Regions from separate parts of the Lacticaseibacillus casei DSM 20011 genome, predicted to be linked through region 1. Evidence: predicted binding sites of a transcription regulator. Region 1 holds the regulator's gene; each other region holds the start of a gene.
The links. Region 1 encodes HrcA, which represses chaperone genes, less so after heat shock. Its sites were predicted from a motif close to TTAGCACTCNNNNNNNNNGAGTGCTAA; they were not measured.

Region 1 (3,285 bases):
ACGGTAATAACGGCATCCTTAACCGGTTCGCCCAGATAGTCTTCAGAAAATTTCTTGATGTATTGCAGAATCATCGCAGAAATTTCCTGAGGGGTGTATTCCTTGTCGCCAACCTTAACCTTGTAGTTGGCTTCGCCCATGTGGCGTTTAATCGAAACAATCGTATCCGGGTTGGTAATTGCCTGACGCTTGGCAACTTCACCGACTTGAATTTCACCATCTTTAAAAGCAACAACAGACGGTGTGGTCCGATTGCCTTCAGGATTTGTAATGATCTTTGGCTGATTGCCTTCCAAAACCGCAACAGCTGAGTTGGTGGTTCCTAAGTCAATACCAATAACTTTACTCATATTGTTATACCTTCTTTATTTTCAGTTTAATTATTTAGCAACAACGACCATAGCAGGGCGTAAAACGCGATCTTTGAGATAATACCCTTTTTGCAGGACCTGAGCGACAGTATCAGCTGCGTGTTTGTCATCAGCCGCGACTGTTTGTACAGCCTGTTGGGTATTCGGGTCGAATTTTTCACCGGTGCCATCAATAGCAGTGATGCCGTTCTCCTTCAAAGCACGCTCCAAATGGTCATAAACCATCTGGACACCTTTTTTCAGTGAAGCAGCACTATCATCTTTGGCCTCGGTTGCAAGCGCACGTTCAAGATTATCGACAACTGGCAAAATCGCCTTTGCTAACTTCTGGCCGTCGTACTTCAGCATCTTCTGTTGCTCTTTTTCGAACCGATGATTCATGTTTTGAATCTCCGCGGCTGCTCGCAGATATTTATCTTCAAATTCATCACGTTCTTTCTTCAACTGTTCACCTTCGTGTTGGCTGGTTTTCAGTTGATCATTGAGATCAGCGATGCTTTCTTTCAGAATTTCTTCTTTAAGCGAAGATCCTGACGTTTCAGCAGGTTGCTTTGCCTGTTTGGCGGTATCTGCCGCGGTTTGCTTTGCTTTTTTCTCTGCCATGGTATCCTCCCTTTAAACCATATTTGCCAGTCGTCATGAAGCAACGCTAGCAAATATTTTTTAATATTCATTGATCAAAGTTGGCATAATAATCTGTCAACCGTTTTGCCAGCTCTTCACGGAAAACATCCAGCAGTCCGATCATTTTCGAATAAGGCATCTGCGTCGGTCCTAGCAAGGCGATCATTCCAGTGCCGTGGTCACCAACATCGTAGCTAGCGGTGATTAAACTGAGGTTGGCCAAATCAATTGGCTTAAGCTCTGGCCCCAAACGTACTTGAACCGGCGTTTGACGAATCGGTCCGCCAAGCAGTTCCGTCAGATCACCGTGATCAGCGTCAATCAATGACACAATCTTTTTCAGTTCATGGATATCGGAATCGCCTAGGTAATCCATCAGATTCAACCGCCCGCCAACGTAAAAGCGCTCGGACGCAGCTGATTTCAAGACGTTGCCGAAGATATCCAAGAAGCCTTCAGGACTGGTCAGATACTGCATTAACATCGAAGGCACATCGGTTTTCAGCCGCTGTGCAACTTGAATTAATGGTAGTCCAACGAGTTGATCGTTGACAATTCGAATCGCCTTTTCGAGCTCATCGGATGAGATGTTTTGCGATACGGTAAAGACCTGGTTTTCAATGTTACCGTTATTCGTGACCAAAATCGCCATGACTTGGTGATTGCCTAATGGAACAAGGCGAAAACCTGTCAGCTTGATATTGGTTACTTCAGGTCCCAGGCTAATGGCCGTGTAACTCGTCAGATTGGACAAAATTTGCGCACTTTGCGCGACAATCTCATCCATCTTATTGTATCGCTGGCTAAATGCCTGCTTGATAGTCGCCAGTTCTTGATGCGAAACACGCACCGGTTCAACAAGGTGATCGAGATAATAACGATAGCCTTGCGTTGACGGTACGCGCCCGGAACTGCTGTGGGTCTTGGTGATCAAACCGGCATCTTCTAGCGACGCCATATCATTACGGATTGTGGCGGAACTGACATGAATGGGCAGCTCGCGCATCAATCGCTTTGAACCAACCGGCTCTCCGCTTTCAGTAAACAGGCGGATGATTTCTTTTAAGACGAGCACTTGCCGTTTCGTCAACATTTTCTCACCTCACCTTAGCACTCGTTTCGCACGAGTGCTAATACACTGAATAATATACCAAGCACCGTTAGCAAAGTCAAGGCGAGCTTGCTAAAATCTTCAGTGTTTTCGGTGTTTCTAGCCAGTGGCGGCCATTTTTTCAAGAAAAAAGAGCCGTTTAAATAAGCGGCTCGTCAAGCAAAAACTGTTGAAAGACTTCGTTGCCTAAAAACTTGCCCTTGTTAGTCAGCCGGATGAAGCCATCATCGCGCTGTAACAAGCCTTGGCTTTCCAACTCAGGTACGGTCTCGCCATAAACGGCATCAACGGTCAGATGATAGCGCTGATAGAAGCGTTTTTCACTTACGCCGCGCATGGTTCGCAAGCCAAGGAACATTTCTTCTTCAATTTGTTCGGAAACCGGAACCAAATGATGAGCCAAAACCGGTAAATGATCGGTGTGAAGCGGCGTTAGGTACTGTTTGATCGGGCCATAATTGTGATACCGATCGCGACCGAGATAACCAAACGCACCAGCTCCAAAGCCGAAGTACTTGTCATTTTGCCAGTAAAGCAGATTGTGTTGGCATTGATAACCATCTTTGGCAAAATTGCTGATTTCATATTGATGTCTGCCATGTGCTTCCATTAAATCAATGGCATCCTGGTACATATCGGCTTCGACATCCTGCGTTGGCGAGCGCAATTTGCCTTGGCGCATCAAATTATAAAAAATGGTTTTCCGTTCAAGAATAAGTGAATACGTCGAATAATGCGGCAAATCTAAATCGAGGGCTTTTTGTAGACTATTTAAAAAGTCGTCCCGGTTTTGATCAGGTAATCGGAAAATCAAATCAATCGACAGATTATCAAACCCGACTTTTCTGGCATTGGCAATCGCGGCATACACATCTTTGGCGCGATGAATCCGCCCGATCCGTTTGAGAACATCATCATTAAAAGACTGGACCCCGATCGAAAGCCGATTAACGCCATAGTCATGTAAAACCTGCAACTTATCGGTCGTCAGCAAATCATTGGGATTCGCCTCAAACGTGAATTCACCAGAATCGAAGTGTAAAATGTCGTGGATACCCTGGCAAAGTTTCGCCAACTGTTTAGGCGTCAGAGTTGTAGGTGTCCCGCCGCCGACATACACCGTTTCGATTTTCTCATCAGGGTGCTCAGCCATGACCATTCGCATTTCTTTAAGCAACA
Region 2 (3,285 bases), 650 kb from region 1:
CTGTTGTGATGGTTTTGGCAGCGCCGCGATAGTTCATGAAAATGCTTTGCATATCGGCAAAACTCAGATTAGTGGCAATGTTTTTGGAAATCGTGTCCATGAGTTTGGTGAAGTTACCAAGCGATCCGACAGAAACGGCTTTTTTCAAAATGGCCTTGATCACTTGCTGTTGACGCTTTTGCCGGCCATAGTCGCCTTCCGGATCAGCGTGGCGCATTCGTGAGTAGGCAAGTGCCATGTTGCCATTTAAATGCATGCGGCCCTTTTTGAATTTCTGGTTGCCAGTGTATGGATCCTGGAATGAAAACGGAACATCAACGTCAATCCCACCGACCGCATTGACGACTTTTTCCAGCGCGCCCATGTTGATCGTCAGATAATAAGAAATCGGCACATTCACAAGTTTAGAGACTGTGTTGATGGCCATATCAGAACCGCCGACATTGTATGCAGCGTTGATTTTCTGCATATTGAACTCTTTGGTGCCAATCAATTCAGCAGCCGTATCGCGGGGGATGCTGACCATGGTGGTTTTGTTGGTCTTCGGATTGACGACGGCCACAATCATGGTATCGGAGTTGCCCTTTTCAACGCGTCCTTCAGCACCGGTGTCGACCCCGAGCAGGAGTACTGCAAATGGCTTCTTTTGGGCGATGTCCGTGCTGACGTGTTTGGTGGCATGGTATGTATTATCGATGGCATATTTTGCCTGGCTATAGAGGCGCAGGGCATAGGCGCCAACCGTAAACAGGCCGACAATGACGATTAAGCCGATGAGGCGTCCCCAGCGAAAACGTTTAGGCGGTTGACGGTGGCGGTGATTTGAACGGGTCTCCATTTTTGAACGGCTCCTTTATAAAAACATTATTTCCATTATAGAAGATTGAATGCGCCAACGAGATTAATATTCGATTACGTTTACAGCGCGTGGGCAATGTAATATAGCCAAACCACCCATAGTGCACCGACATGGGAGATGATGGCAGTGCTGATGGCGCCGGTGTGACGGTAATCATAGGCCAGAACCAATCCAACCAAGGTCGCGCTGAGCCAGTGGCCGCCTGGTTGAGTCACGGCAAATAACAGACTGGCGATCAAAGCGCCACCGAAAACGCCAGTGACATTAACCAGATTACCGAACAATACTTTACGAAAAGCCAGCTCCTCCAGAACGGGAATGGCGAGGCCGATTGCCAAAAAGTACCAGGGATTGGTGGTCATACTGGGAAGCTGCTGATGAATCTGGCTATTGGTTTGCGGCATTTTAAAAAGGAACATTTCAAGCCATGAGCCGACTAACTGAGCAGCCAAGACGCCAGCAATGCCGATGACACCCCAGAAAACGCGCTGTTGTGGTGCGAGGACGCCAGGGGCTTCAATCGCGTTGGCAATGACCAGTTGCCGTTCGCTATAGGCCGCAGCAATCATTGCGATGACACTGATTAAGGTCACAATACCAAGGCTGAGCCGCCCAACCGGCATGAATTGGAAAATCAAAAGGTTAGCGATAAACGTGACGAGGTAAGCACCGATAACGGAAAAGGCATGTTTTTGCAGTGACATATAGGGGACTCCTTTGAAAAAATATCTGAAATTAGTATAACATTCCCGGGTTTTGGGGTTGCATTCACCCGGAAAACTCGTTATAGTTACTTTTGTAGTTAGCACTTAGACATAGCGAGTGCTAAATCAAAAAATGTAATGTGGAGGGATTGCCTTGTTAAAACCATTAGGAGATCGCGTGATTGTCGAGGTCGTTGAAGAAGAGGAACAGACTGTTGGCGGCATTGTCTTAGCCAATAATGCCAAGCAAAAGCCGCAAACCGGCAAAGTTGTCGCAGTAGGTGAAGGCGCCTTGACACCGGAAGGCAAGCGTCTGCCAATGGCTGTCAAAGTTGGTGATACTGTATTATACGACAAATACGCCGGCTCTGAAGTAAAGTATGAAGGTCAAGACTACCTCGTACTGCACGAAAAAGACATTATGGCAATTGCGTAAAAAATAATCGATCAATTTTGAGGTGAATAAAAACAATGGCAAAAGAAATTAAATTCTCTGAGGATGCACGTACCGCTATGCTGCGTGGCGTGGATCAGTTAGCAAACACGGTAAAAACAACTTTAGGACCAAAAGGCCGCAACGTTGTTTTGGATAAGAGCTATGGCGCACCGGAAATCACCAACGACGGTGTTACGATCGCCAAGTCAATTGACTTAGAAGACCATTACGAAAACATGGGCGCTAAGTTGGTAGCGGAAGTTGCATCCAAGACAAACGATATCGCCGGTGATGGTACCACAACCGCAACGGTTCTGGCACAAAGCATCATTCGTGAAGGTATGAAGAACGTAACTGCCGGTGCTAACCCAGTTGGCATTCGGACCGGTATCGAAAAGGCGACCAAGGCAGCGGTTGATGAACTGCACAAGATCAGCCACAAGGTTAACGGCAAGAAGGAAATCGCCCAGGTTGCTTCGGTTTCATCTTCCAATGAAGAAGTCGGCAATCTGATTGCGGACGCTATGGAAAAAGTTGGCCATGATGGTGTTATTACCATCGAAGAAAGCAAAGGGATCGACACTGAACTTTCCGTTGTTGAAGGGATGCAGTTTGATCGCGGCTATCTGAGTCAATACATGGTAACCGACAATGATAAAATGGAAGCTGATCTGGACGATCCATATATCCTGATTACCGATAAGAAGATTTCCAACATCCAGGACATTCTTCCACTATTACAAGAAATCGTTCAACAAGGTAAGGCACTGTTAATCATTGCTGACGATGTTGCCGGCGAAGCATTGCCAACCCTGGTTCTTAACAAGATTCGTGGTACCTTCAATGTTGTTGCAGTTAAGGCCCCTGGCTTTGGCGATCGGCGCAAGGCACAACTGGAAGACATTGCAACCTTGACCGGTGGCACCGTGATCAGTTCCGATCTTGGCTTGGATCTGAAGGATACCAAGATTGAACAATTGGGTCGTGCCGGCAAAGTTACCGTTACCAAGGACAACACCACGATTGTTGATGGCGCAGGTTCCAAGGATGCCATTGCTGAACGGGTTAACATCATCAAGAAGCAAATTGACGACACAACCAGCGACTTCGATCGTGAGAAGTTGCAAGAACGTCTGGCTAAGTTAGCCGGCGGGGTTGCGGTTGTCAAGGTCGGTGCTGCAACCGAAACCGAATTGAAGGAACGTAAGTATCGGATCGAAGATGCTTTGAACGCGACCCGTGCTGCCGTTGAAGAAGGTTACGTTGCCGGCGGTGGTACTGCCTTG
Region 3 (3,285 bases), 220 kb from region 1:
TGGATTCATGGTTTCAAGAACCTTCTTGTAGGCCTCGAACTGATCGTCTTCAGTCGGCAATTCGGAAGAATCCATGTAAAGGAATTCGGTACGATACAGGCCGATACCTTCAGCACCATTGGCCAGCACACCATCGAGATCCTTCGGGGTTCCGATGTTAGCCGCAACATCAAAATGCTTGCCATCAGCCGTCACGGATTTCGCCGTCTTCAGTTGCGCCCATTCAGCCTTTTGCTTGGCAAATGCTTCAGCAGCTTGCTTGAATTTGGCAACCTCATCCGTCGAAGGATCAATGACCACTTCACCAGTCAGACCGTCAACGGAAATCAATTGACCGTTTTGGGCCTTCTTGGTGACGTCATCGGTTCCGACAACAGCAGGAATTTCCAATGAACGCGCCATGATTGCGCTGTGGGCCGTCCGACCACCGATATCAGTGACGAATGCCTTCACATACTTCTTGTTGAGCTGTGCCGTGTCAGAAGGGGTCAAATCGTGAGCCACGATAATGACTTCTTCATCAATCAACGCCGGATTCGGCAATGTACGACCCAACAAATGCGCCATAATACGCTTTGTTACATCGCGAACATCGTCAGCACGTTCCTGCATATATGGATTATCAGTCATGCCTTCAAAGGTCTGAATGAAGAATTCGGAAACTTCCTTCACAGCTTGTTCGGCATTTACTTTTTCGTCCTTGATCTTGGATTCGATCTGACCGGTAAAGTCAGGATCAGCCAAAATCATCATATGGGCATCAAAAACTTGAGCCTCTTCTTCGCCAAGCGATTCAGCGGCCTTTGCACGGATAACCTTTAACTCATCATTACTTTGATCAAGTGCCTGCTTCAGCCGATTGATTTCCTTTGAAGGATCATCAACCGTTTTTTTGTCAAATGATAAATCAGGTTGAACCAGTAAATAGGCCTTCGCTGTGGCGATCCCATCACTAGCAGCGATTCCCTTCAAATGTTCAGCCATTATTCAGCCAAGCCTTCTTTTTTCATAGTATCGGTAATAGCAGCAATTGCGTCTGCTTCGTCGGCACCTTCAGCAGAAATGGTAACATCGGCGCCTTGGCCAACACCCAAACTCATAACACCCATAATGGACTTGAGGTTAACGCTCTTACCTTTATATTCCAAGTTGATGTCTGAGTTGAACTTGCTGGCTGCTTGTACCAACAAGGTTGCCGGACGTGCGTGGATCCCGGTTTCTGCAATAATGTTAAATTCACGTTTTTCCATGACTGATCTGCTCCTTCATATTAACTAGATTTCTAGTGTTTTTCCGAATAGTTTATAGGCACACTAACACCTAAAACAATTCATGTAAACCTTACCATTTTTTGTAGCTTGCCACAAGCGTCACATGAGATTTGACGCTTATTTAGCGGGAATCAACTGACCGGTAATGGTATTCGATGACACCATTGCGTTTTGCCGTCCCCACAATTTCTTCACGATCGGGATAATTTGTCCATGCCGCCCGAAACGCCATGAATGTTTCGGGCGTCACCGTGATCTTGTCACGCTGACCAGTCTTTAACTCATCCATTAAAGCGACATAATCCTGAGTCATCTATTTGCCTCACCTCACTCCATAAGGTTAGCATAAAAGTAGGCATTGAAAAAGCGCTAATGCCTGATATCACTGAAATATTTGGAACTTTTTAGCACTCTTGTGTGTCGAGTGCTTGCATTCTCGACATGAGGGTGTATACTATTGCCATAGGTCAAGAAAGGTCAAACCTTTTTCGACTATATGTGGCACCTGTTTAGACAGGAAGGTTGTGACAAAATGTTATGTGAAAACTGTCATAAGAATCCAGCCACTATTCATCTTTCAACCGTTGTTAACGGTACGCGGCAGGAGATCAATCTCTGCCAAAACTGTTATCAATTACTCAAGAAACAAGCAGGAGGAAATATGAATCCAACAAATGCTACTGATCCGTTTGGGTTCGGGAGCTTAGATGATATCTTCCGTGCGATGAATCAGGGAATGGATCGGCCGCAACAGCCTAACGCGCAGATCCCGCCTACTCAGGCAGGACGCGGCGGCAATGGTAACAACGGCCGCAATGGCAATGGTGGTAAGGGATTGCTGGGTCAATTTGGTGTTGATCTGACCGAACAGGCACGCAAAGGCCAAATTGATCCGGTGATCGGTCGCGATAAGGAAATTTCGCGGGTGATCGAAATCCTGAATCGCCGGACGAAGAACAATCCGGTTCTGATCGGTGAAGCCGGTGTCGGCAAAACCGCTGTCGTCGAAGGCTTGGCTTTGAAGATTGCCAATGGCGACGTACCGGCAAAGCTACAGGATCGTCACGTCATTCGTCTCGATGTCGTTTCCCTTGTTCAAGGAACGGGTATTCGTGGTCAATTCGAGCAGCGGATGCAACAATTGATCGATGAACTCAAACAAAATAAAAACATTATCCTATTTATTGATGAAATTCACGAAATTGTCGGTGCCGGCAACGCTGAAGGCGGCATGGATGCAGGCAACGTTTTGAAACCTGCCCTCGCTCGTGGCGAATTGCAACTGGTTGGTGCAACCACCAGCAACGAGTATCGGCAAATTGAAAAAGATTCCGCGCTTGCTCGGCGACTCCAGCCCGTCATGGTTGAAGAACCAAGCGTTGACGAAACCATTAAAATTCTGAAAGGCTTGCAGCCGCGTTATCAAGACTTCCATCACGTTAAGTACACGGAAGCCGCGATTGAAGCCGCAGCTACACTCAGTAACCGCTACATTCAGGATCGCTTTTTGCCCGACAAGGCCATTGACCTGTTGGACGAAGCCGGATCCCGCAAGAATCTGACGATTGCGACCGTTGATCCTGAAACGATTAAAACCAAGATTGCGGATGCCGAGAATCAAAAGCAGGCAGCACTGAAACAGGAAGATTACGAAAAAGCCGCCTTCTATCGCGATCAGGTCACGAAATTAGAAGACATGGCCAAGAAACAATCAAATCTCCCTGAAAATGAAGTGCCAACTGTCACCGAAAAGGACATGGAAAAGATTGTCGAAGAAAAGACCAACATTCCTGTCGGTGAACTAAAGGCACAAGAACAGGCACAGTTGAAGAACCTTGCCAGCGATCTTGAAAAACACGTCATCGGTCAAAACGAGGCGGTTGACAAGGTTGCGCGGGCCATTCGGCGTAACCGGATTGGCTTCAATAAGACCGGCCGGCCAATCGGTTCCTTCCTCTTCGTTGGGCCTACTGGTGTCGGTAAAACCGAGCTGGCCAAGCAGCTTGCCAAAGAG

Region 2: the regulator HrcA is predicted to act here: its motif matches at 1,662-1,688, upstream of groES (co-chaperone GroES).
Region 3: the regulator HrcA is predicted to act here: its motif matches at 1,676-1,702, upstream of LBCZ_RS08480 (ATP-dependent Clp protease ATP-binding subunit).

What each region holds. Positions count from the first base shown of each region.
Region 1 is NZ_AP012544.1:1,495,807-1,499,091, forward strand. It holds gene dnaK (molecular chaperone DnaK) at 1-350, opposite strand, end outside; gene grpE (nucleotide exchange factor GrpE) at 381-974, opposite strand; gene hrcA (heat-inducible transcriptional repressor HrcA) at 1,042-2,088, opposite strand; gene hemW (radical SAM family heme chaperone HemW) at 2,246-3,285, opposite strand, start outside.
Region 2 is NZ_AP012544.1:2,144,869-2,148,153, reverse strand. It holds gene LBCZ_RS10385 (LCP family protein) at 1-838, opposite strand, end outside; gene LBCZ_RS10380 (CPBP family intramembrane glutamic endopeptidase) at 919-1,563, opposite strand; gene groES (co-chaperone GroES) at 1,718-1,999, shown strand; gene groL (chaperonin GroEL) at 2,035-3,285, shown strand, end outside.
Region 3 is NZ_AP012544.1:1,711,632-1,714,916, forward strand. It holds gene ptsP (phosphoenolpyruvate--protein phosphotransferase) at 1-984, opposite strand, end outside; gene LBCZ_RS08470 (phosphocarrier protein HPr) at 984-1,250, opposite strand; gene LBCZ_RS08475 (hypothetical protein) at 1,393-1,584, opposite strand; gene LBCZ_RS08480 (ATP-dependent Clp protease ATP-binding subunit) at 1,804-3,285, shown strand, end outside.